3 regions of the Micromonospora sp. NPDC047644 genome follow, and region 1 is predicted to be linked to each of the others. Evidence: riboswitches for the same ligand, from Rfam matches in the RefSeq annotation. Region 1 holds a riboswitch; each other region holds the start of a gene.
What was found. A riboswitch is a leader RNA that binds a small molecule or an ion and turns the genes downstream of it on or off. The one in region 1 is predicted to bind cyclic di-AMP.
Positions count from the first base shown of each region.

Region 2: it holds a riboswitch for cyclic di-AMP, as region 1 does, so the genes downstream of both, AB0877_RS01390 (hypothetical protein) here and AB0877_RS14260 (hypothetical protein) in region 1, are expected to answer to the same signal.
Region 3: it holds a riboswitch for cyclic di-AMP, as region 1 does, so the genes downstream of both, AB0877_RS23920 (C39 family peptidase) here and AB0877_RS14260 (hypothetical protein) in region 1, are expected to answer to the same signal.

Region 1 covers NZ_JBEYSY010000007.1:308,457-315,974, forward strand. The annotation lists gene AB0877_RS14250 (AAA family ATPase) at 1-194, shown strand, start outside; gene AB0877_RS14255 (cation diffusion facilitator family transporter) at 301-1,218, shown strand; cyclic di-AMP (ydaO/yuaA leader) riboswitch at 1,336-1,467, shown strand; gene AB0877_RS14260 (hypothetical protein) at 1,524-2,537, shown strand; gene AB0877_RS14265 (hypothetical protein) at 2,679-3,179, shown strand; gene AB0877_RS14270 (SRPBCC family protein) at 3,745-4,209, opposite strand; gene AB0877_RS14275 (PfkB family carbohydrate kinase) at 4,400-5,377, shown strand; gene AB0877_RS14280 (5'/3'-nucleotidase SurE) at 5,374-6,201, shown strand; gene AB0877_RS14285 (STAS domain-containing protein) at 6,220-6,582, opposite strand; gene AB0877_RS14290 (hypothetical protein) at 6,968-7,108, shown strand; gene AB0877_RS14295 (hypothetical protein) at 7,278-7,518, shown strand, end outside.
Region 2 covers NZ_JBEYSY010000001.1:293,837-301,354, reverse strand. The annotation lists gene AB0877_RS01395 (carbonic anhydrase) at 46-771, shown strand; gene AB0877_RS01390 (hypothetical protein) at 827-1,846, opposite strand; cyclic di-AMP (ydaO/yuaA leader) riboswitch at 1,851-1,981, opposite strand; gene AB0877_RS01385 (YibE/F family protein) at 2,148-3,518, opposite strand; gene AB0877_RS01380 (copper-translocating P-type ATPase) at 3,939-5,903, shown strand; gene AB0877_RS01375 (metal-sensitive transcriptional regulator) at 5,910-6,206, opposite strand; gene AB0877_RS01370 (copper ion binding protein) at 6,301-6,510, shown strand; gene AB0877_RS01365 (hypothetical protein) at 6,524-7,474, shown strand; gene AB0877_RS01360 (heavy metal translocating P-type ATPase) at 7,487-7,518, shown strand, end outside.
Region 3 covers NZ_JBEYSY010000014.1:210,179-217,696, reverse strand. The annotation lists gene AB0877_RS23935 (CDP-glycerol glycerophosphotransferase family protein) at 1-140, shown strand, start outside; gene AB0877_RS23930 (hypothetical protein) at 302-1,231, opposite strand; gene AB0877_RS23925 (alpha/beta fold hydrolase) at 1,287-2,033, opposite strand; gene AB0877_RS23920 (C39 family peptidase) at 2,157-3,005, opposite strand; cyclic di-AMP (ydaO/yuaA leader) riboswitch at 3,238-3,378, opposite strand; gene AB0877_RS23915 (hypothetical protein) at 3,663-4,433, opposite strand; gene AB0877_RS23910 (hypothetical protein) at 4,569-5,051, opposite strand; gene AB0877_RS23905 (acyltransferase) at 5,145-6,380, opposite strand; gene AB0877_RS23900 (glycosyltransferase) at 6,681-7,518, shown strand, end outside.

The sequences.
Region 1 (7,518 bases):
GTTGGCTGGGCGCTCTCGGCGCGCCCAGGTTGCAGGTGGTCACCAGCCTGGAAGCCAAGGGCATGGAGTACGACGGGGTCGTGCTGGTCGCCCCGAGCGAGATCCGGGCCGATCCGGGCGCCGGGGTACGCACCCTGTACGTGGCGCTCTCCCGGGCCACCCAGCGGCTCACCACCATCGACCCGAACGGCTGACGTGTGCGGACTGCCACCGGCGGAACGCTCCACCCGTACACTTGCACACATAGCGATGTGAGCATACATTTGACCGGGTCCCGACCAGCGGCGGAAGGTGGTTCTCGTGGGCGCAGGGCATGACCACCACCATGGGTCCGTCGCCAATGCCGCACACCAGCACCGGGGTCGCCTCTGGGCGGCGTTCGGGTTGCTGGCCACCCTGATGGTGGTCGAAGCGGTGGTCGCACTGCACACCGGCTCGCTCGCCCTGCTCTCCGACGCCGGGCACATGTTCACCGACGTGCTCGGCATCGGGATGGCGCTCGCCGCCATCACGGCGACCCGACGGGCCACCGGTGACCCGCAGCGCACCTTCGGGCTCTACCGGCTCGAGGTGCTCGCCGCGCTGGCCAACGCCGTCCTGCTCTCCGGCGTCGCGATCTACGTGGTGATCGAGGCGATCCGCCGCTTCGGTGACCCGCACCAGGTCATCGCCGGCCCGATGCTCGCGGTTGCCGTACTCGGCCTGCTGGCGAACATCGCCGCCTTCGCGCTGCTGCGAGCCGGGGCCCGGGAGAGCATCAACCTCCAGGGCGCCTACCTGGAAGTGCTCGGTGACCTGCTCGGCTCGGTCGGCGTCATCGGCGCGGCGCTGCTGATCACCGTCACCGACTGGTGGTGGGCCGACCCCCTGGTCGCGGTCGCCATCGGCGTGTTCATCCTGCCGCGCACCTGGCGGCTGGCCCGCGCCGCCATCCGCATCCTGGTGCAGGCCGCCCCGGAGCACCTCCAGGTGACCGCCGTGCACGACCGGCTCGCCGCCGTCCCCGGGGTCGTCGAGGTGCACGACCTGCACGTCTGGACGCTCACCTCGGGCATGGAGGTGGCCTCCGCCCACCTGACCATGGCACCGGGCGCGGAGGTCGGCGCGGTGCTCACCGCGGCACGCACGGCCCTGCACGACGACTTCCGCATCGAGCACGCGACGTTGCAGATCGAGCCCGGCGCCGCCTCCGGGGCCTGCGGCTCCATCGAATGGTGACCGGTTCGCAGTTTTCCGTGGTGACGCACGCACCGTCCGTCACATTGGCTGCAGCGGTCCCACCCGCACCGGTAGGCTCGGTCCCGGCCTCCACCAGAAGGCGCCTCCCGGCGCCGGTGGCGGTCGCCGCCTAATCGCCCAACCGGGCGAACCGGGGAACCACGTTCCTGGGGTGCATCCGCGTCAGCGGTAGGGATCTTCCGTCCCGAACCCGTCAGCTAACCCGGTCGGCGGCTGACGGAAGGACATGCGCAGTGGCACCAGCACGACCACCCGCCGCCCGACTGGCGGCCCTGATCGTCGCGATGTTCGCCCTCGGCGTCGCGCTCCCGGCCGGCACCGCCTCGGCCGCTCCCCCGACCGGCCTGCGGGCCGCCGCACCCGACTCCGACGAGGAGGGCGGCACCCCGGCGTTGCGGGCCCAGCTTGAAGCTGCCAGCAAGGGCTACCTGGACGCGAAGCGCGCCCTGGACACCTCGGTGCAGCGGCAGAAGCAGCTCGGCACCCAGTTGAAGACCATCGAGGTCGAGATCGACCAGCGCAACGGCAAGGTCGGCGAGATCGCCGAGGTCGCCTATCGCACCGGCCGGCTCGGTGCGATGTCGGCGCTGCTCAACAGCAGCACCCCCGAAGGCTTCATGGACCGGGCAGCCGCGCTGGACGCGGTGGCGGCCAACGAGGACCGGGTGCTACGCGACCTGCTCGACAGCAAGGACAAGGCCAACCGCACCCGGATCGCCCTGGACGGCGAGATCAACGAACAACGCAAGCAGGTCGCGGTGATGGCCAAGCGCAAGGATCAGGCCGAACGGGCCCTGACCGTGGCCACCACCCCCAAGCCGCAGACCACCGCGGACGGCGGCTCCAACCGGGGCACCTCCAACGCCAACGCGAAGGCCGCACCGCGCAACTCCGACGGCTCCTGGCCCTCCGAGTCGTGCAGCGTCAACGACCCCACGCCCGCCAACGGCTGCATCACCCCGCGCACCCTGCACGCGCTCAACCAGGCCAAGGCCGCGGGATTCACCCGGTACGTCTCGTGCCACCGCCCCAGCGGCTCGGGTGAACACCCGAAGGGCCGGGCCTGCGACTTCGCGGCGCAGAAGAACGGGTTCGGCGGCAACGCCACCGGCGGCGACAAGACGTACGGCAACAACCTGGCCGCGTACTTCATCCGCAACGCGGACCGGCTCGCCGTGCTCTACGTGATCTGGTACAGGCAGATCTGGCTGCCCAGCAGCGGGTGGAAGTCGTACAGCGGGGCGCACGGCACCCCGTCGACCGACCACACCAACCACGTACACCTGTCGGTCTACTGACCCGCGCGTCGTGATGCCTGTGAGCCGCCGGCTGGCTCACAGGCATCGCGTATCTCCGGGGCCGGGCTACGTCAGCGGGCGTACCCCTGATGTCGTCGCTCGTCGGACGACCCGGCGGTGGCCGGCGGGCAGCATCGCGGTATGCCTCGGATCCGACCCACCACCCGCAAGGCGCTGCTCACCCTGCACCTCGTCACGTCGCTCGGCTGGCTCGGCGCCGACCTGGTGCTGCTCACCCTCGGCATCGCCGTACAGCGGGGCGCCGACCCGGCGGTGGTCTACCCGGTCACTGCCCTCGTCGGCACGGTGCTGTTCGCGCCGCTGAGCGTCCTGGTCTGGCTGATCGGAGTCGCCAGTTCGCTGCTCACCCCATGGGGTCTGCTGCGCCACCGCTGGGTGCTGGTCAAGCTCGTGCTCACCACGGTGATGGTCGGGCTGGTGCTGTTCCTGCTCACCCCGAACCTGCGTCACGCCGGGGCGGTCGGCGCCGCCCTGCCCGCCCGCGATCGCGCCGACCTGGTCATCGCGCCGGCGGTGTCGACCAGCCTGATGATCATTGCGACAGTGCTGTCCACCTACAAGCCGTGGGGCCGACGCTCCACCACCCGCCCGACCCGCACCAGCGCCCCAACCAAGATCTGAGACACCCAAGGCCCCGCACGCCCCGAGCGTCCCGCACACCCGCACGCCCCGCACCACCGCGCGCCCCGCACCACCGCGCGCCCCGCACCACCGCACCACCGCGCGCCCCGCACCACCGCACCTCCGCACCTCCGCACCTCCGCGCGCCCGCCCGTCCCGCACGCAGCGCCCCGCGCCCCCGCGCCCCCGCGCGCCCGCGCGCCCGCACGTCCCGCGCCCAGCGCTCAGCGCCCTCGCGATCTTGCACTTCCTGCACCGACATAAGGGCCCATCCCCACTGATATCGACAGCCGAAACTGCAAGATCGACGCGGCAGGGGCGTCGACGGGCGCGCCGGGCACCGGGGGCGCCGCGCACCCGGGCCGCCGGGCACCGGGGGCGCCGCGCACCCGGGCGCGCCGGGCACCGGGGGCGGCAGCGGGGGCGCCGCCTGCGTGCCGGGGCGCTGATCGGCGCGGCAGGGGCGTCGACGGGCACGCCGGGCAGCGGGGGCGCCGGGCACCGGGGGGCGTCGCCGGCGCGCCGGGGGGTGCCAGGGGCGCGTCGGGGGCGGTAGCGGGGTGGGTCAGGGGGGTGGGGCGTTGTTGGTGCGGTCCAGGGCGGCGCCCAGCCGGGTGGCGAGGGCGAGGTGCGCGGCCTGGGCCTGGCGGAACGCGTAGCGGAACAGGGGCGTCGGCGCGGTCAGAGTGATCTCGACGTCGATGCGGGTCAGACCGTCCGGCTCGGCGCGTAGTCGGGTGTGGTTTCGCACGGTGGTGGCCGGCCACTGGCGGGCCACCATGACGATCTCGTCGGCCTCATTGATCAGTACGTCGGCGTGGTAGGTGGTCCGGAAGCGCAGCGGCCCGGCCGCCAACCGGTCGTTGATCGTGTAGCTGGCCTGGGCGCCGGGCCGCGGCGGCACCCGGCGGACCCGGACGATCAGCGGGTGCAGCTCGCCCTGTCGGGTCAGGTCGCTGAGCAAGGCTGCCGCCTCGGCGGGTGAGCACCGGGCCTGGACGGTGTAGCTGAAGGTATCGCTGCTGCGCACACCGTCTCCCGCCGTCGTTGGTCGCCCGATCGTCCCGTACCGATGTCTTGCTGGCAACGCCCCACGAACCCGCAGCGCCGCGCCGGACCGAGCCGATGCGACAACCTGCCACTACCTACGCCATTAAGGTCGGTTAGTGCGAAATCTCCCGAAGGTGCCGGAAGGCGGCCAGCGTGAACGGCGACGACCGATGAGTGGGCACGTGATGGTCTTCGCGCCCACCCCACAGCTGACGGTGATGGTGGACCAGCCCAACGACCATCCCGAGCTGCACCTGCACCCGGGTGGGCAGGGCGTGTGGCAGGCGCGGATGGTGCTCTCCCTCGGAGTCGAGGTGGTGCTCTGCGCCGCCCTCGGCGGTGAGATCGGCCAGGTGCTGGAGCCGCTGCTGGTCAGCGAGGGCGTGGACCTCAAGGTGGTGGTCCGTGACTCCGGCAGCGGCGGGTACGTGCACGATCGCCGCGACGGCTCCCGGCGGGAGATCGCCGACGTGCCTGGGCAGCCGCTGAGCCGGCACGAGATCGACGAGCTGTACAACCTCGCCCTCGGCGAGGGCCTGCGGGCCTCGGTGAGCATCCTCAGTGGGCCGAACGAACCGTGGCTCGTGCCAGCCGATCTGTACCGACGCTTCGCCGCCGACCTCGGCGCGAACGGTTCTCGGGTGGTGGTCGACCTCTCCGGCGATCACCTCGCTTCGGTGCTGGAGAGCGGGGTGTTCTTCCTCAAGGTCAGTCACGAGGAGTTGATCCGCGACGGCCGCGCCCGTAGTGACGACACCGACGAGCTGACCCGGACCATGTACGAGTTGCACGCGGGCGGCGCCGAGACGGTGGTGGTGAGTCGCGCCGACCAGCCGGCGTTGGCGCTCATCGACGGGGAGCTGTTCCAGGTCGAGATGCCCCGGCTGGAGGCCGCCGACCCACGCGGCGCGGGCGACTCGATGACGGCCGGAGTGGCCGCCGTGGTGGCCCAAGGCGGAGACATTCGAACCGCCATCCGCACCGGTGCCGCCGCTGGCGCGCTGAACGTGACCCGGCACGGCCTGGGCACCGGGCGGCTGGACTCGATCACCGGCCTGGTGGACCGCGTCCGGCTGGTGCCGGCGGACAGCCGGCAACAGGAGCGGACCACCCCGGACGAGTTGGCCGGCCGGGTGGTCGAACGATGACCCTGCGGGTGCTGATCACCAACGACGACGGGGTCGCCGCGCCGGGCATCCAGGCGCTGGCCTGGGCAGCCCGGCAGCGGGGCCTGGACGTGGTCGTGGCCGCGCCGATGGAGGAGGCGAGCGGCACCAGCGCCGCGATGAGCGCCATGGAGCGCGACGGGCGGGTGGTCGTGAACGATCACCCGCTGCCGGACCTGGCGGGGGTGCCGGCGTACGGGGTCGCCGGGTCCCCGGGTTTCATCACGCTGATCGCCCTGCACGGGGCGTTCGGGCCACCGCCGTCGGTGGTGCTCTCCGGCGTCAACCGGGGCGCCAACGCCGGCCGGGCGGTGCTGCACTCCGGGACCGTGGGTGCGGCGTTCACCGCCGCCAGCAACGGCTGCCGGGCGATGGCGGTCTCCCTGGACGTGCTCTCCGCCGGCGAGGCGACGGCCGCGAGCGGTGGCGCGGCGGTGGACGCCGCAGCCCGGGTACGCGACGCCGAGCGGCACTGGGGCACCGCCGCGCGGGTAGCCCTGGACCTGCTCCCCCGCCTGACCTCCGCGCCCCCGGAGAGCGTGCTCAACGTGAACACCCCCGACCTGCCGCACGGGCAGCTGCGTGGGGTGCGGCGCGGCACCCTGGCCAGCTTCGGTCAGGTGCAGATGACGGTGGCCGAATCCGGGCACGGGTTCGTCCGTACCTCGCTGGAGGAGCCGGGGCAGGCCGCACAGCCGGGCACGGACGTGGCGTTGCTGGCCGCCGGGTACGCGTCGGTGACGGCCATCCGAGCGGTCATCGAGGCGACCGACATCGACCTGACCGGCCTGGACGAGCAGCCCTGACGGGGGGACCCGGCGCGCTCAGGCGCCGGGCAGCACCTCGGGGGTGGCAGCGCCGGCGAAGTAGGGCTCCGGGGCACCGAAGAGGCCGAGCAGGCCGGTCACCCAGAGCTGCCGGTGCACGAACCGGCTGGGCTGGGTCACCACCAGCTTGACGTCGCTGACCTCGGCTGTCTGGAAGCCGGCAACCATGGCGCTGATGCCGACCGAGTCGATGAAGGTGACCAACCTCATGTTGAGTTCGATGCGCAGCGGGCGGCTCTTGGCCAGCACCTCCGCGATCGCTTCGCGCACCTCGTACGCTGTGTCGACGTCGATCTCACCCCGTGGGGCGATCTCCACGACACCACCGGACAGAACCGACTGCACGATCGACAGGCTCACGCGAGCACCTCCACCCGCCCGTCCCCCGGGCGCCTCATCAGTACGCGGGCCGCGACCGAGAGTATTCCTCCGACGGCCTCGGTCGCCACCCCTCGGGATGAGCAATTCGCGGATCCGGGCCCACAAAGCCGCCCATATCCGCACTTTTCAGTATCTGATTACTCAAGACTTTTCGTTATCTGACCATCGGCGAGCAGTCGTGACCGGCCCGCCGCCGAACCAGGGTAGCGGTCCGGGGCCGGCGCGCCCGACAACCGGCCCATGACGTACGCCCGCCCGTGTGCCGTCGGCGTGTCGCCCACCATCGACCGGCGCGACCCGCGCCCCCGGTTGCCGACGCGCCCTAGCATCAGCCGGGAGACCATCGCGACGGAGAGGATCTTCGATGATCAAGCGACTTGCCGGGCTCGCCGGCGTCGGTGTTCTGCTCGCCCTCGTCCTGGCCTGCGGTTTCGGTGGCGGCGGCGACGATGACGACGATGACGACGACTTCGCCCGAGGTGCCGCCGTGTCAGCGGTGCGCTGATTCGGTGGCGTGCCACGTCGCGGCACTTCGGGCTCCCGGCGCTGCGCACGGCTCGGGGTTTGCGTTCGGCTGACGCGGGGCACTGCGGGGTAGGCGACACCGTGACGCGCTGGAAAGACGCCGAAGTCCGAAGTGGCCGGCGGCTTCGGCACCTGAGGAGGTAACCACGATGTTCGGAACCAACCTGCTGGACCGCCGCAGCAAGCCGGAGCGGATCGCGGACCAGGCATGGGAGCACCTGCTCTCGGCGGTCAGCTACGCCGGTGACAGTGTGCGGGACACCGCCCGATCGGCCCGCCAGAACAGCAGCGACCTCGCCGACGGGGCGGGTGACCTGGTGGGCTCCGCCGCCGAGGAGGCGCGACGCCGCGCCTCGCTGGCCTTCGACGCGCTCGCCGGCCGACAGCCGG
Region 2 (7,518 bases), on a different contig from region 1:
GGATAGCCCTTTGACCAGGTCAGATGCGTCGAGACGAGGTGCGGGATGAGTCATACCGGAAGCTCCGGCGGTCAGCCGGGTCCGCAGCGGACCACCGACCGGGCCACCGCGCTGATCGAGCCGACCCGGGCGTACGCCGAACTGGTCGCCGGCAACCGGCGCTTCGTCGACGGCGCCCCACGCCACCCCAACCAGGATGCCGGGCGCCGGGCCGCGGTGGCCGACGGGCAACAGCCGTTCGCGGTGATCGTCGGCTGCTCCGACTCGCGGCTGGCTGCCGAGATCATCTTCGACCGGGGTCTGGGCGACCTGTTCGTGGTGCGCACCGCCGGGCACACCGCCGGCCCCGAGGTGCTCGGCAGCGTGGAGTACGCGGTGACGGTGCTCGGCACCCCGCTGGTGGTGGTGCTCGGTCACGACTCCTGCGGTGCGGTGCAGGCCGCCCGGGAGTCCGCCGCGACCGGTACCGCGCCGAGTGGCCATCTGCGGGCCGTGGTCGACGCCGTGCTGCCCAGCCTTGGCCGGGCCGAGGCCGAGGGCGTGGACGACATCGACGGCATCGTCGACATCCACATCGCACAGACCGTCGAGACGTTGCTCGCGCAGTCGCCCGTGCTGGCCGAGGAGGTGGCGCGGGGACGGTGCGCGGTGGTGGGCGTGTCCTACCGGCTGGCGGCCGGAGCGGTACGTCCGGTGGCCGCCGTGCCGGCCGGCTTCGCGACGTCGACGACACCGGCCTCGACCGACCCGGCCGCGCCCGCCATCGTCTGACGCGACGAGGGCCGCTCCGCGTCACGCGGAACGGCCCTCGACGAAATCGTGCGGGTCAGAGCAGCGACATGTGCACGTGGTCGGTGTGGTTCGACGGCCCGCTGTACGAACTCCAGCCGGTGGCCGGGAACCAGATCTGCCGGTTCCAGATCACGTAGTAGATGCCGAGCCGGTCGGCGTTACGGATGAGGAACGCGGCGACGTTGTTGCCATACATGCGGGTGTCGTTGTTGTGCCACGGGGAGAACCCGCTCTTCTGTAGCGACCAGTCGCAGGCGCGGCCCTTCGGGTGCTCCCACGGCCCGCCGGGGCGGTAACAGCCGACGAACCGGTTGAAGCCGGCCGCCTTGACCTCCTTGTACGCGTGCAGCGTGCGCGGCGTGACGCAGCCGGACGTGGTGGGGTCCTTCTCGCTGCACGACTGGGACTTCCAGTCACCGTCGGCGGTGCGACCCGGGCCGATCTTCGCGACCTTGGAGGTGGCATCCACCAGGCCGCCGGTGAATCCCTTGCCGCCGACGAGGGAGAGCGCCTTGTCGGCCTCGCTCTTGCGCTTCGCCATCAGAGCGGTCTGCTTCTGCTGCTCGCGGACCTCGGTGTCGAGCGCCAACTTGGCCTGCTCGGCGCGGGCCTTCACCTCGTTGACCTCGGAGAGCTTCTTCTCGTTGACCATGTTCATCTCGTCGAGCATCCCGGCGCGCTGGACGAACGAGTCGGGCGCTTCGCTCTCCAGCAGCATCGCGACCGCGCCGATCCGGCCGGTCCGGTACGCCTGGGCGGCGATCTGCCCGACCTGCGGGGCCAACGCGTCCAGGTCGGCCTTGGCCCGGTTGACCTCCGCCGCCAACTCGCTCTGCCGCTTCTTGGATTTGTCCAGCTTGGACTTCGCGGCGGAGTAGTCACGGTTGGCCTGCTCGATGACGTCGTTGAGCAGCTTGGGCTCGCCGTCCTCCTCGTGCCCGGACGGTGTGGGGTTCGTCGGGGCGGCATGCGCCGGGAACGGCCCGGCGAACACGGTCAGTGCGGCGATCACGGCCACCACGGGGGTCAACCAGCGGCGTAGGGGTGCCGTCACAATGTTCCCTTCCGTCGACCGCCGACCGGGTTAGCTGACGGGTTCGGGGCGGAAGCGGCCCCTACCGCTGATGCGGATTCACCCCAGGTACCTGGGTCCCCGGCTCGCCGGTTGGCGATTGGGCGGTGGCACCGCAGGCGCCGCTTCGCGCCTTCATCGGTAACCGGCAGCGAGGTTACCCGAGAGTCGACCGGCTGAGCTACGCCTGGATGCCGACCAAAAGCGTCATTTCGCCATAGCGTTGAGTGACCAATGACGGGGTTCTCAGGGTGGATGCCCGATCTGGTCACGCTGAGGAGTGTCACCATGCCGTATCCGTGCTCCTGTTCGACTTCGGCCACCGGTCGGTGGCCTCGGGTGGGGGTGCGGTCCGCGTCCGGTCCGGCTCGTCGGAGTCGGCCGTTCGCGGGGAGCTGAGTGCGGCCAGGGCCTCGCTGCGATCCGGTTGGGGTCGGGACGTGGGAGCGTCGGTGGACGCTGAGGTGTCGGTGCGCCCGGCGGCGGTGACCACCGCGGCCAGCCCGGTGGTCAGCGGCACGGCGGCGATCAGACCGAGGGTGGCGACCGCGCTGCGGACGATCTCCTGCGCCAGGAACTCACTGGTCAGGATCTGCCCGATCGGCCGCGCGTCGGCGGTGAGCAGGAGCAGCAGGGGCAGTGACGCGCCCGCGTACGCCAGCACGATGGTGTTGACAGTGGAGGCGATGTGCGCGCGGCCGACCCGGGTGGCGGCGCGGTAGAGCTGCAACCGGGTCAGCCCGGGGTTGGCGTTCGCCAGTTCGGTGACGGTGGCCGCCTGGGTGACCGTCACGTCGTCGAGCACCCCGAGGGACCCGATGATGATTCCGGCCAGCAGCAGACCGTGCAGGTCCACGTCGCCCTGGAACATCGACAGTGTGGTGGCGTCCTCGCTGCCGAAGCCGGTGAGATGGGTCGCGGCCGTGGCGATGGTGGCGAGCACGCCGGTCAGAACCAGGCTGCCCAGGGTGCCGAGCACCGCTACCGAGGTCTGTGCGGTGACCCCGTGGGTCAGGTAGAGCACCACGAACATGATCAGAGCCGCGCCGACCACCGCCACCAGCAGCGGCGACCTGCCGGCGCTGATGCCCGGCAGCACGAAGGTGAGCAGGATGGCGAAGCTGGCGGCCAGCCCGGCGAGCGCGGCCAGACCTCGCCACCGACCGAACGCGACGATCGCGGCCGCGAAGATCACCGCCAGCCACACCATCGGGGTGCCGCGTTGGTGCTCGGCGATGTTCCAGTTGCTGGTGGTGGGGTCGACCGGGTCGGCCAGCTCGACCAGGACGACCTCGTCGCCGACCTCGACCCGGGGCGCGCCCGGCCCGTCCGGCACCGGAGTCCGTACCTGCTGGCCGGCGGTCGGCCCGTCGTCCACCCGGACGTCGACAGTGCCGCACCGCCCGTCGCCGACCCTCGGGGTCCCCTCGGGGACCGACGGCACCGGCGGGCACGGCTCGCTCACCACCCGGGTGACGGTGCCGGGGTAGCGCGGCACGTCCGCGCCACCATCGGTCTGCGGCGATCCGCCGCGCGGCCAGAGCAGCGCCGCGGCCAGCACGGTGGCGACGAAGAGGGGCACCACAGTCACGACGAGGATCCGTCGCACCCTCGGTGGGGCGGACGGAGCGGAGTGTGTGTGGTTGGCGGCCAAGGTGGGACTCCCAACGATCCGGTGCGGGGTACGGGTCAGCGGGCCGGGCGGTTCACCGTTTCGGCGGAAACGCGGCGGACGGCGGGGCGGATCGCTGCCTGACGACCCCTTGATCACGGACGGTCAGTGCTGGGCCGGGGGCGACGCCACGTCGAAGCGGCGCTGGTACCCGACTGTGCAGCGGCATACGGAGGGCCATCGGGGAGATGCTAGCCAGCCCACCTGGGGGTCGCGGGTCGTGTCGGGTGTCGGGTGGCCGATCCGGCCGCGTGGCGCTCGCCGGGCCGGCATGTTGGAGCCATGCCCGCTGCACCACCGCCGGACCCCGGCCACCCGCAACCCACCAGATCCGTGCCGCACGACAAGCACGGGCACGACGAGCGCCCCGTGCACGACAAGCACGCCGGGCACGATCCGGCGATGTTCCGCCGTCGGTTCTGGGTGTGCCTGGTGTTGACCGTCCCGGTGGTGCTGACGAGTCATCTCGTGTCGGGTCGGCTGGGCCTGAGCGGGGACGTCGTCCCCGCTCGGGCCTGGGTGGGCCCGGTGCTCGGCTCGGTGGTGTTCTGGTGGGGCGGTTGGCCGTTCCTGGTCGGTGCGGTTCGGGAGGTCCGGGACCGGGCGCCCGGGATGATGCTGCTGGTCGCGATGGCGATCACCGTCGCGTACGCCGCGTCCCTGGCGACCAGCGTCGGCGTCTTCGACCTGGACTTCTGGTGGGAGTTGGCCGCGCTGGTCACCATCATGCTGCTCGGGCACTGGCAGGAGATGAAGGCCATCGGGCAGGCCCGGGGAGCGCTGGCGGCGCTGGCCGCGCTGTTGCCGGACGAGGCCGAACGGGTGACGGCGGAGGGCCGGGTCGAGGCCGTGCCGGTGACCGGACTGCGGATCGGCGACGTGGTGCTGGTCCGGCCGGGAGGTCGGGTGCCGGCGGACGGCCGGGTCGTCGAGGGCGACGCCGAGCTGGACGAGTCGATGATCACCGGGGAGTCGCGGCCGGTCGCCCGGTCGACCGGCGACCGGGTGGTGGCCGGCACCGTCGCCACCGACTCGGCTATCCGGGTGCGCGTCGAGGCGGTGGGTGAGCAGACCGCGCTCGCCGGCATCCAGCGGATGGTCGCCCAGGCCCAGGCCTCCGGTGGACGGGCCGAACTGTTGGCCGACCGGTTCGCCGCCGCGCTGTTCTACCTGGCCACCGGCACCGCCGTGCTGACCGTGCTGGTCTGGACCGCGCTCGGTCAGCCCGACGAGGCGGTGGTCCGCGCGGTCACCGTCCTGGTGATCGCCTGCCCGCACGCGCTGGGTCTCGCCATCCCGCTGGTCGTCGCGCTCTCCACCGCGCTCGCCGCGCGGTCCGGGATCCTGGTCAAGGACCGGCTGGCCCTGGAGCGGATGCGGACCGTCGGCGCGGTGCTCTTCGACAAGACCGGCACGCTGACCCGGGGCGAGCACGGGGTGACCGACCTGGCGACGGCGTCCGGCGTCGAGCGCGACGAGGTGCTGCGGATCGCGGCCGGTGTCGAGTCGGAGAGCGAACATCCGTTGGCCCGGGCGATAGTGGCGGCGGCCGGCCGCGCCGGCCCGGCCCGGGCAGCCGGGTTCCGGTCGCTGCCGGGCCGCGGTGTGAAGGCGACAATCGACGGTACGGAGTACGCGGTGGGCGGGCCGGCGTTGCTGCGTGAGCTGGGCCTTTCGCTCCCGGCGGAGCTGGAGGCCGCGACCGGGCGGTGGTCGGCGCGGGGTGCCGCGGTGTTGCACCTGGTGCGGCTGCCCGACGCCGTGCTCGGCGCGTTCGCGCTGACCGACGAGGTGCGTCCGGAGGCCCGGCGCGCTGTCGACGAGTTGCGTGCCGAGGGTGTCCGGACCATCGCCATGATCACCGGTGACGCCCGGCCGGTGGCCGAGGCGGTCGCCGCCGACCTCGGCTTCCGGCCCGGCGTCGACGAGGTCTTCGCCGAGGTGCTGCCGGCCGAGAAGGACGATCGGGTGGCCGAGCTCCAGCGGCGGGGGTTGGTGGTGGTGATGGTCGGTGACGGGGTGAACGACGCGCCGGCGCTGGCCCGGGCGGACGTGGGCATCGCGATCGGCGCGGGCACCGATGTGGCCATCGAGTCCGCCGGGGTGGTGCTGGCATCCTCGGACCCGCGTGGGGTGGAGGCCGTGGTCCGGCTGTCGCGGGCGTCGTACCGGAAGATGCGGCAGAACCTGGCCTGGGCGGCCGGCTACAACGTGGTGGCGCTGCCGCTGGCCGCCGGGGCGCTGGCCTGGGCGGGTGTGGCGCTGAGCCCGGCGGTGGCCGCGGTGCTGATGTCGGCGTCGACGATCGTGGTGGCGCTCAACGCGCAGTTGCTGCGCCGGGTCCGTCTCGATCCCGCGCCGGACTGAGCGCGGTCAGCCGCGCTTCATGAGCCGGCCGACCGCCGCCATCATCTCGGTGGCCATCTCGTCGGCCCGACCCTCGGCGGCACCCTCGTGCAGGCAGTGCCGGGCGTGCCCGTCGAGCAGCCCGAGGGCCACCTTGTCGAGGGCGGCCTGGATGGCGGAGATCTGGGTCAGCACGTCGATGCAGTACCGGTCGTCGTCGACCATCTTTTCGATGCCGCGGACCTGCCCCTCGACGCGGCGGAGCCGCGCGAGCAGCTGGTCCTTGCTGGCGGTGTATCCGCGGATCGGGGTGGGTGCGGTCATGCCGACCAGGATAGCGTACCCCCAGGGGGTATGGTACGGTCGATTCTGTTGACATACCCCCACCGGGTACCGGTACCACGAAGGGAACGATCCAATGGTCGACACGACGTACCAGGTGCAGGGCATGACCTGCGGGCACTGCGTCAGCGCGGTGAGCGCCGAGGTCGGTGCCATCGAGGGTGTGCGGGACGTGCAGGTCGACCTCGCCGCCGGCCGGGTCACCGTCAGCAGCGACCAGCCGCTGGACACCGCCGTCGTCCGGGCCGCCGTCGACGAGGCCGGTTACGACCTCGTCGACGCGTGATCGGCGGGCCGGCGTGCGTACCGTGACGAAACTGGCCGGGTTCGCCGTCGGCCTGGCGGCCGTCTTCGGCGCCGCCTACGGGGTCGGCCGGGTCGTCGACCCCGCCCCGGTCGCCGAGAGCCGGCACGACGAGGTCGCCACCACCCCGACGGCGGGCGAGCGGGGCGGGTCGGGCGATCGGCTGCCCGGCGGGTTGCTCGTCTCCGACAGTGGCTACACCCTCGAACCGGTGGACGCCCCGGCCGGCGGGTTCGCCTTCCGGATCGCCGGCCCGGACGGCCGACCGGTCACCCGGTACGACGTGGCGCACGACAAGCAGATGCACCTGATCGTCGCCCGTCGGGACCTCTCCGGCTTCCGCCACGTCCACCCCGAGCTGGCCCCGGACGGCACCTGGCGGGTCGACACCCCGCTGGCCGGCCCCGGGCAGTGGCGGGCGTTCGCCGACTTCACCCCGACCGGGGGCGAGCCGCTGACCCTGGGCGTGGACGTGACAGTCCCCGGCGAGCTGACCGAGCGGCCGTTGCCCGCCCCGACGACCAGCACCACGGTCGACGGCTACACCGTCACCCTCACCGGTGCGCCGCAGCCCGGCCGGACATCGTCGCTGACCCTGACCGTCAGCCGGGACGGGCAGCCGGTCACCGACCTGGAGCCCTACCTGGGCGCGTACGGGCACCTGGTGGCACTGCGGCGGGGTGATCTCGCCTACCTGCACGTGCACCCGGACGGCACACCCGGCGACGGGCGCACCCGGCCCGGTCCGGCCGTCACCTTCCTCGCCGAGGTGCCCTCGGCCGGCAGCTACCGGCTCTACCTCGACTTCCGACACGGCGGGAAGGTGCACACCGCCGAGTTCACAGTGATCGCCGGCGCCGCCCCGACCGGAGACACCCCCACCCCGAGCGGGCCCGCGCCGACCGGCGGGGCCGACCACGGCACCCCCGGGCACGGACACGACTGACGGGACCAGACGATGACCACCACCAGCAGACCGCTGCCCGAGGC
Region 3 (7,518 bases), on a different contig from region 1:
GGGCTACCCGCCGCCGCTACCTGGGTGATTTCCCGGCCGAGGCGTACGCCGAGGCGTTCCTGACCGCGGCCCGCCGGGAGCTGGCGGCGACGGACGACCCGGCCGCCGAGAACACGGCGCAGCTCTCTCCCCTCGCCTGAGCCGGGCTGTCGGGTCAGGCAGGAGGCCAGCTCAGCCCGGCCGACGCCCGGCGGTCACCTCCGCTCCCACGGGTGCGGCTCTGCGGCGTCCGTAACCGGACCGGCGACGTCGACCACCGGCCCGAGCTGCACCTCGTCTCGCAACGCTTCCTCGATCGCGTTCAACAACTCGACCCCGTCCACTTCGTCCCCGTCCTGGCCCCGGAGCACCATCTCCCGGGTCTCCACCGGGTGGTCCACCGGGTGCGGGTCGCACGGGTCAGCGCCCGCGCGCAGATACAGGGCCTGGACCGTCGGCGCTGCCGTGGGTGAGCGGCCAGCCTCCAGCACGCCACCGACCACGACCTGACCGGGTGCATGCGCAACTCCGTCGCCGCCAGCCCGAACTCCGTCGCCAGAGCGACCACCGCCCGCCCGAAGGGTGCGCGCGGCGACACACCGACCGGCCGCAGCACGAGGAGCAGGGTCAGCTCCCAAACCCCGTCGATCTCGGTCGCCCACGGCTGGACGACGGCGGACCACACGTCGGGCCGTCCGAACAGCGGAAGGCAACTGGTCAGCGCCGCGTCGAGATTCGGGGCCTCCAGGCGGGCTCGCACCCGCACCACGACGTCATCCTCGGCGGCCACCACGGGCAGCCGACGGACCGAGGTGGTGGCCTCCGCGGCGGACGTACCTCCCGGCAGCTCCAGAGCGTCGTCGGCGCTGTCGGCCACGGCGAGGACGGAGACGCTGAGCGGCGTCATTCCGCCCTTGGTCCGCTCCGAACCGGACGCGAAGAGCGTCGGATGGCCGCGCACCGACTCCCCCACCTCCAGATCGCCGTTCACCCACCCGAAGCGGCTCAGCAGCGGCGCAGCCAGTTGGTACGCCGCCTTCCGGCCGTCGACGGAGTTAGGCGGGGGCGGTCGGAGCATCAGCTCCACGTTCACTCCCGCGCGGGCACCGTCGGGATCGGTCCGAGCCGCTTTCAGGCTGTGCGCGTCAAGCGCCGCGGCGAGTGGTTGGCAGCGACGCACCGCGTCGTCGAGGCGGGTGTCGACGACATTGAGGCTCACGCTGACGAGCAGTGTCGATTCGCTGATAGGCATCGACGCGGAAGCGTACGTTGCGGGGTGCGGTCACACGACCGATATTCACCGCACCTCAACGGTACGGATCCAGCAGCGCCAGCACCGCCGCCGGGTCCTCCACGTGCGCGTTGTGTCCGAGACCGGGCAGCGTGGCGACCGGCACCCCGTACTCCTTGAGCTGCTCGTCGGTGACCATCGGGTCGTTCTCCCCGCGCGCCAGCACCACCGGCACGTCGGTCGCGGCCAGCAGCGCGGCCAGGTCGGGCTCGCCGACGGCGAAGGCGGCCGGGTCCATGGCGAGACGCCACCGGCCGTCGACCTGGCGCAACCCGGCTTCCACCACCGGGTGGTCCGGCGCGACCAGACCGGTGAGCCCGGCGACGCGCAGGTAGCGGCGAGCCGCCTCGGTGCGGGTGGCGAACCAGCTCACCGGTCGGGCGGCGACCTCGGCCGCGCGGGTCAGCTCGGTGGGCGACCAGAGTGCCTTGATGCCCAGCCCGACCACGGCGTCCACCGGCGCACCGGCGTCGCGGGCGGCCAGCGCCAGGCCGACCACCCCACCCAGCGAGTGCCCGAGGACGACCAGCCGGTCGTCGGGGGCGAGGGCCCGCGCGACCTGCCGGGCCAAGCCCGCGAAGGAGTACGACGGCAGTGGCGGCGCCCAGCCGTGGCCGGCGAGGTCCGGTGCCAGCCACCGCCCGGGCCAGTGCCGCTCGAGGTACGGGGCCCAGGGCAACCACACGTCCCCGGTCGTTCCCATGCCGTGCAGTAGCAGCAGGACCGACCCGCGGCCGGTGTGACCACCCGTCTCATCCACCACGGCCGCAGTCTCCCACGGTTCGCGGCCGGGTACGAGAGCCGTCGACGGCGGGCCGGGCGGCCAGACGCCGCGGGCGCCGGCCCCTTGTGGGAGACGGCGCCCGCGGCGGTCAGCGTGCCCGGGTCAGGCGGAGTAGCCCCGGCTGGTGATCCAGTTGGCCAGGTCGATCGTGGTGATCCAGTACGACGGGTCGGCCGGGTTCGCCGAGTCGGCGATCCGTACGGTGCGACCGTTGTCCTTGTAGCCCACGACGGCGATGTAGTGCCCGCCGCCGTAGGAGTGCCAACCGCCGTCGGTGTCCACGGCGTCCCCGACGACGTTGGCCACCACGCCCCGGCCGTCGGTGACGGCCTTCACCACGTCGGCCTGGAGCCGGTCCATCTGGGCCGGGCTGGGCGCGCCGGGGAACATCCGGGTCCGGTACGGGGAGCCCTTCACCTCGGCGTTGAGCACCCGGGTGGTGTCCTCGGCCGAGTTGGTGCCCATCTCGGTGGTGCCCAGTTCGGCGCCGAGCTCCTCCTGGGTGCGGTCGATGCCCGCGGCGCTGAGCGCGTTCCGGGTGGCCGCCGGGCCGCAGTTGTAATAGGTGTTCTGCGCCTCGTAGTCGTAGTCGAGCACCTTCGTCGCGGGGGGCTTCGGCGGCGTCGGCTTACGGGTGAGGTCGGGGTTGCTCTTGGCCTTGGCGGCAGGCGACGCGGCGCTGGTGGCCGGGGCGGCCGTGGTCGGCGCGGCGCTGGCCGAGGGGGACGCGTCCCGAGCCTCGCCGCGGGAGGCGGCGACGTCGCTGCGCATCTCGGCGACGGTGGTCGCGGTGCGCTGGCCGGCCGGGGCGTCGTCGGCGGTGGTGAGCAGGGCGCCGGTGGTGGTGGCGATCGCGAGGGCTGCGGCGGAGGCGGCGACGATCTGGTACGGGCGCTCGGTGGCGAGGCGGCGGAGCTGACGCTGCAGGGTGTGCTTCACGGGGTCCTCCACGGATCGGGGGGAGAGCGGCACACCGGGGCCGGACCGGTATCCGGGCAGGCGCCAGCGCGCGGACCGTGGTCCGCGGATGGTGAACCGCTCAGGGGAACGCCCGGATCGGCCGGGCGGGGAAGGCGATGACCCGGGGGTCAGCTCACCGTCACGCGACGGTTGAGCGGGTGCACCGCCGCGCCGTGGAGGCGAGGGAACAACCGAGGGGTGGAAAGGTGCTGCACGACGATGGGACTCCTTCCGACACCGCCTACCGGGTTAGCTGACGGATTCGGGCGGGAAGACGCCCTACCGCGGGCCGTGGCTCGCGGATTCACCCCGGACTTACTGGTGGGTCCCCGGTTCGTTGATCACGATTGAGCGGGTCGATGCGGCGTCGCGTCTTGCGATCGGTTACCGCACCGGACGGGACGACACTACTGGCGTCTCAACACCCTGCCAAGCCAGCTTCACCTGCGTAAACCCCAATCGGCGCCACAATTTCTGCGCGAATTGCCGATGATGTGACTCGATGGGACAACCAGTTACGGCGACGCCTACGGGCGACAACCGGACAGGCCGCAAAGAACGCGACCACAATCGCGGCAACAATGCCGTCGATCGTGCCGGACGTCCGATTTCACACCTGGGTGACCCGGCTCACATAACAGATTGGGCTCAACCCACCCGGGCCGGACGCCACAGTGCCACGACGGCGGGACGCAACGCCCCGGCGACCGTGCGGCGCGCCGGCACCAGGGTCGGGCGGAGCCGGGCCGCCGCCGCGTACGCCTCCTCGGCGAGGGCACGGGCCGACTCGGCGGCCAACTCCGCGTCGCGCCAGGCGACCCGCTCACGGTCGGCGGCCACCTGGTAGTCGGCCAGCCGCGCATCCCGGATCACCCTGCTGATCAGCACCTCCTGCTCGACCGGGTGTCGCCGGGGGTCCCAGCCGCGCCGGTGCCCGAACACGTCGCCGAGCTGCGCCATGGTCAGGTCCCCCCGCCAGTACGCCGCCATCGCCGCCCGGTGCAGATAACGTTCCCGGGCTGCGTACTCGGCGGGGGTGTGCGGGGTCTGCGGGGTGGGCAGCGCTCCGGCGCCAGCGAAGCGACGCGCGGCGGCGTCCGCCTCGTCGTACCCGGTCCAGGCCCGATTCAGCTGTTCCTGAGCGGTCAGCCAGGCGGCGCGCCGCCGCCTGGCGGTGGTGGCCGCGCCGGCCGCGGCGACGGCCACCTCCTCGGCGTAGCGGCGCCTGTCGACGGCCTCGGCCGCGGCCAGCTCCTGGGCAGTGGGCCCGGCCGGCAGCGGTTCGCCAGTGGGCCGGTCCCGTTCGGGGCGGGCGGCCAGCACGGTGAGCAGGCCCAGGGTCAGGAGGAACAGCGTCGACCAGATGGCGGCGGCCCGCGGCACCTCGGTCACGAACTGGTAGAAGACGACGGTCTCCATGGTCGGCACCTCGTGGAGAGTGAGCAGTGCGATGGAAAGCCGCGCCGACCAGCGGGCCACGGCGGGCCACGGGTCGGCGGGTCAGGAAGCGGGTGGGTCGACAGGGCGCGGCGGCGGGACGGTCGTCCCGGTGGCTCAGCGCCCGGGTGGGGCCCGGGAAGCCCGACCGCCGGCGAGGTCGACGAGGGGCAGCCGGGCAGAGTCGGCCGCGCGGACCGGCAGCACGCCGGCCGCGATGGTGCCCTGATCGCCGGGGAGCGCCACCGGCGCGTCGACCGACCAGGTCGGGGCCGACTCCTCGGCGGCCGGCGCGGGGGCCGGACGGACCGCGCCGGAAGCCCCCGACCCGGTGGCGTCGGCACCATCGTCGCCCGGCGCACGGCCGGCGGTGGTGACGGTCGGCCCCGATGGCGCGGCGTGCCGGCAGAAGGCCGCCGACGAGCCGGCGACAGTGGTCGGCACCACGCTGGACATTGGCCCCGGGCCGGGCGTCGACGTGGCGGCCGTGGCCGGGCCTGCGCCGAGCGCCAGGGCCGCGACGACGGCGAGGCTGGTCAGCACCCGCGTCGCCCAGCGCGCCACCCACCACAGCGGACAGGTGAACGCGACCGGAAGCACGCCCCCACGCTACGCCTCGCGCCGACCCGGGCGCACCGACCACGGGCGTGTCGGATCACGCCGCGCCGGCCCCTTTGACCAGGTTGGACGCCCTCAGCGCAGGTCGACGTACGGCGATCGACCGCTGGCCTGACCGACCTCGTCGGCGGGTCTGTCGACCTCGCCGCGGGCGATGCTCGCGGGGTCTCGTGCGTCGTCGTCGCCGGCCGCGCGTTGTCGGGGGACGGGCGCCGGACGGGCCGCGCGGCGCGGCGCGAGCCGGCGCATCATCGGGGTTTCGACGAAGCGGTGCAGCAGCCCGGCGAGGACCAGGTTCGCCGCCAGGAAACCGAGCACCACGGCCGGGCCACGCCAGCCTCCGAAGCCGACCCCCCAGGTGCCGCTCCACCGCAGCACGCTCGTCATCACCAGCACGTGCACCAGATAGAAGGCGAACGAGACCTCACCGAGCCAGACCAACGGCCGGGACCGCCACGGCGAGCGCCGACCGCGCACGTCCGCGTCCGCGGCGGCGGCGATCACCAACAGGTACGCGACCGCCAGCAGCGTGGTCCACAGCTCGGCGCGGATCCACTGGGCGGCCGTCACCCAGGTGACCACGAAGATGACGCTGGCCCAGGTCAGCCCGGGGCCACGCCACAGACCCCGACGCATCAACTCGGCCGCCGCCGCGCCCAGCCAGAACTCCAGCGACCGGGTCAGCGGGAAGACCTGGGTGAACCACCACCGGCTCTCCTCCGGCACCAGCTGCTGCGCCGGCCAGAGCGCGAGGATCAGCAGCGGCATCGCCGCGATCAGCGCCCAGAGCAGCTTCGGTCGGGCCCGGCGCAGCAACGGCAGCACCAGCGGCAGGCAGAGGTAGAAGAAGAACTCGCAGGACAGCGACCAGCTGACGGTGTTGATGCTGTAGAACCAGCCCGGCCGAGGGTCCCACGCCTGCAACAGCAGCAGGTTCTCCACCGCCGCCGCCGGCAGGACCGGGTCGGCGAACCACCCGGCGACCACCAGCGTCGCCACGAAGAGCACCAGGTGGTTCGGGTAGATCTTGGCGATCCGTCGCCGCCAGAAGGTCCGCCGGGAGTCGCCCTCGCGGGCCGACCAGACCAGCACGAAACCGCTGAGGATGAAGAAGAACTGCACCCCGGAGAGACCGAGGGTGAACAGCGCGTCGATGACGGCCTTGTAGTCCGGCTCGGCGATGATCCGCATGGTGCCGGCATGGAAGCCGAAGACCAGCAGAGCGGCGATCCACCGCAGCCCGGTCAGCGAGGGCAGCCGGGGCGGGGACGGTGCGGGCCGGGCGGCCGACGTCGCGGCGACGCTCGTCATGCCGGGATCCCGGCGGTCGGCAGGGTCACCAGCACTGTCGTAGCCTCCTCGGCGCGGCGTCGGACGGCGCGACGGCGACGCCCACGACGACCCGGCAGGGCCGCACCGAGGCACCCTACCGGGTCACTACCGGGTGAACCGGACGCATCCCACCCGCCGCATGGACCCGCGTCCCCCCGGCTCGGGAACCGCCCAGCGGCTCGGCGTTAACCTTCCGCTGGGCGGGAGTTCAGAGAGTTCACCATCGGCGGCAACGTCAGGTTCCGGGGCCGGCCACCCGGGTCGTCGAAGGTGGCGGACGTGGTCAATGAGCCGACGCACGCACCGCTGCTGAGCATCGTCGTGCCCGTGTACGGCGTCGAGGCGTACCTGTACCAGTGCCTCGAGTCGATCCGGGCCGACATTCCGGCGAGCGAGTCGGACGCGGTCGAGCTGATCGCCGTCGACGACGCCTCCCCGGACGGCTGCGGCGACATGCTCCGCTCGTACGCGGTCAGCCGCGACGGCGTACGGGTCGTGCACCTGGGCAGCAACGTGGGTCTGGGGCTGGCCCGCAACGCCGGGCTCGACGTGGCCACCGGCCGGTACGTCTGGTTCGTCGACAGCGACGACTGGTTGCCACCGGGCACGATCGCGGCGGTGCTGGACCGGCTGCGCCAGCACCAGCCCGACGTGCTGATGCTCGACCACCTGCGGGTGCACGAGGACGGCCGGCGCGAGGTCGACGCGAGCAGCCCGCTGCTGCGCGGGATCACCGGCGTGACCCGGTTGGCCGACCAGCCGCAACTGCTGCGGGTGCAGCACACCGCCTGGAACAAGGTGGTCCGCCGGGACTTCATGGACGAGCTGGAGCTGCGGTTCTTCCCCGGCTGGTACGAGGACATCCCGTTCAGCCACCCCCTGCTGATCGGGGCCGAGAAGATCTCCGTGCTGGACCGGGTCTGCTACCTGTACCGCCAGGGCCGCCAGGGCGCGATCACCTCCACCCGCAGCAGCCGGCATTTCGACGCCTTCGCCCAGTACGAGCGGCTGATGGACTGGGTCGACCGCAAGCACCCGGACGAGCGGTTGCAGGCCGAGCTGTTCGAGCTGATGATCAGCCACTACCTGGTGGTGGTGGGCAACGACGGTCGGCTGC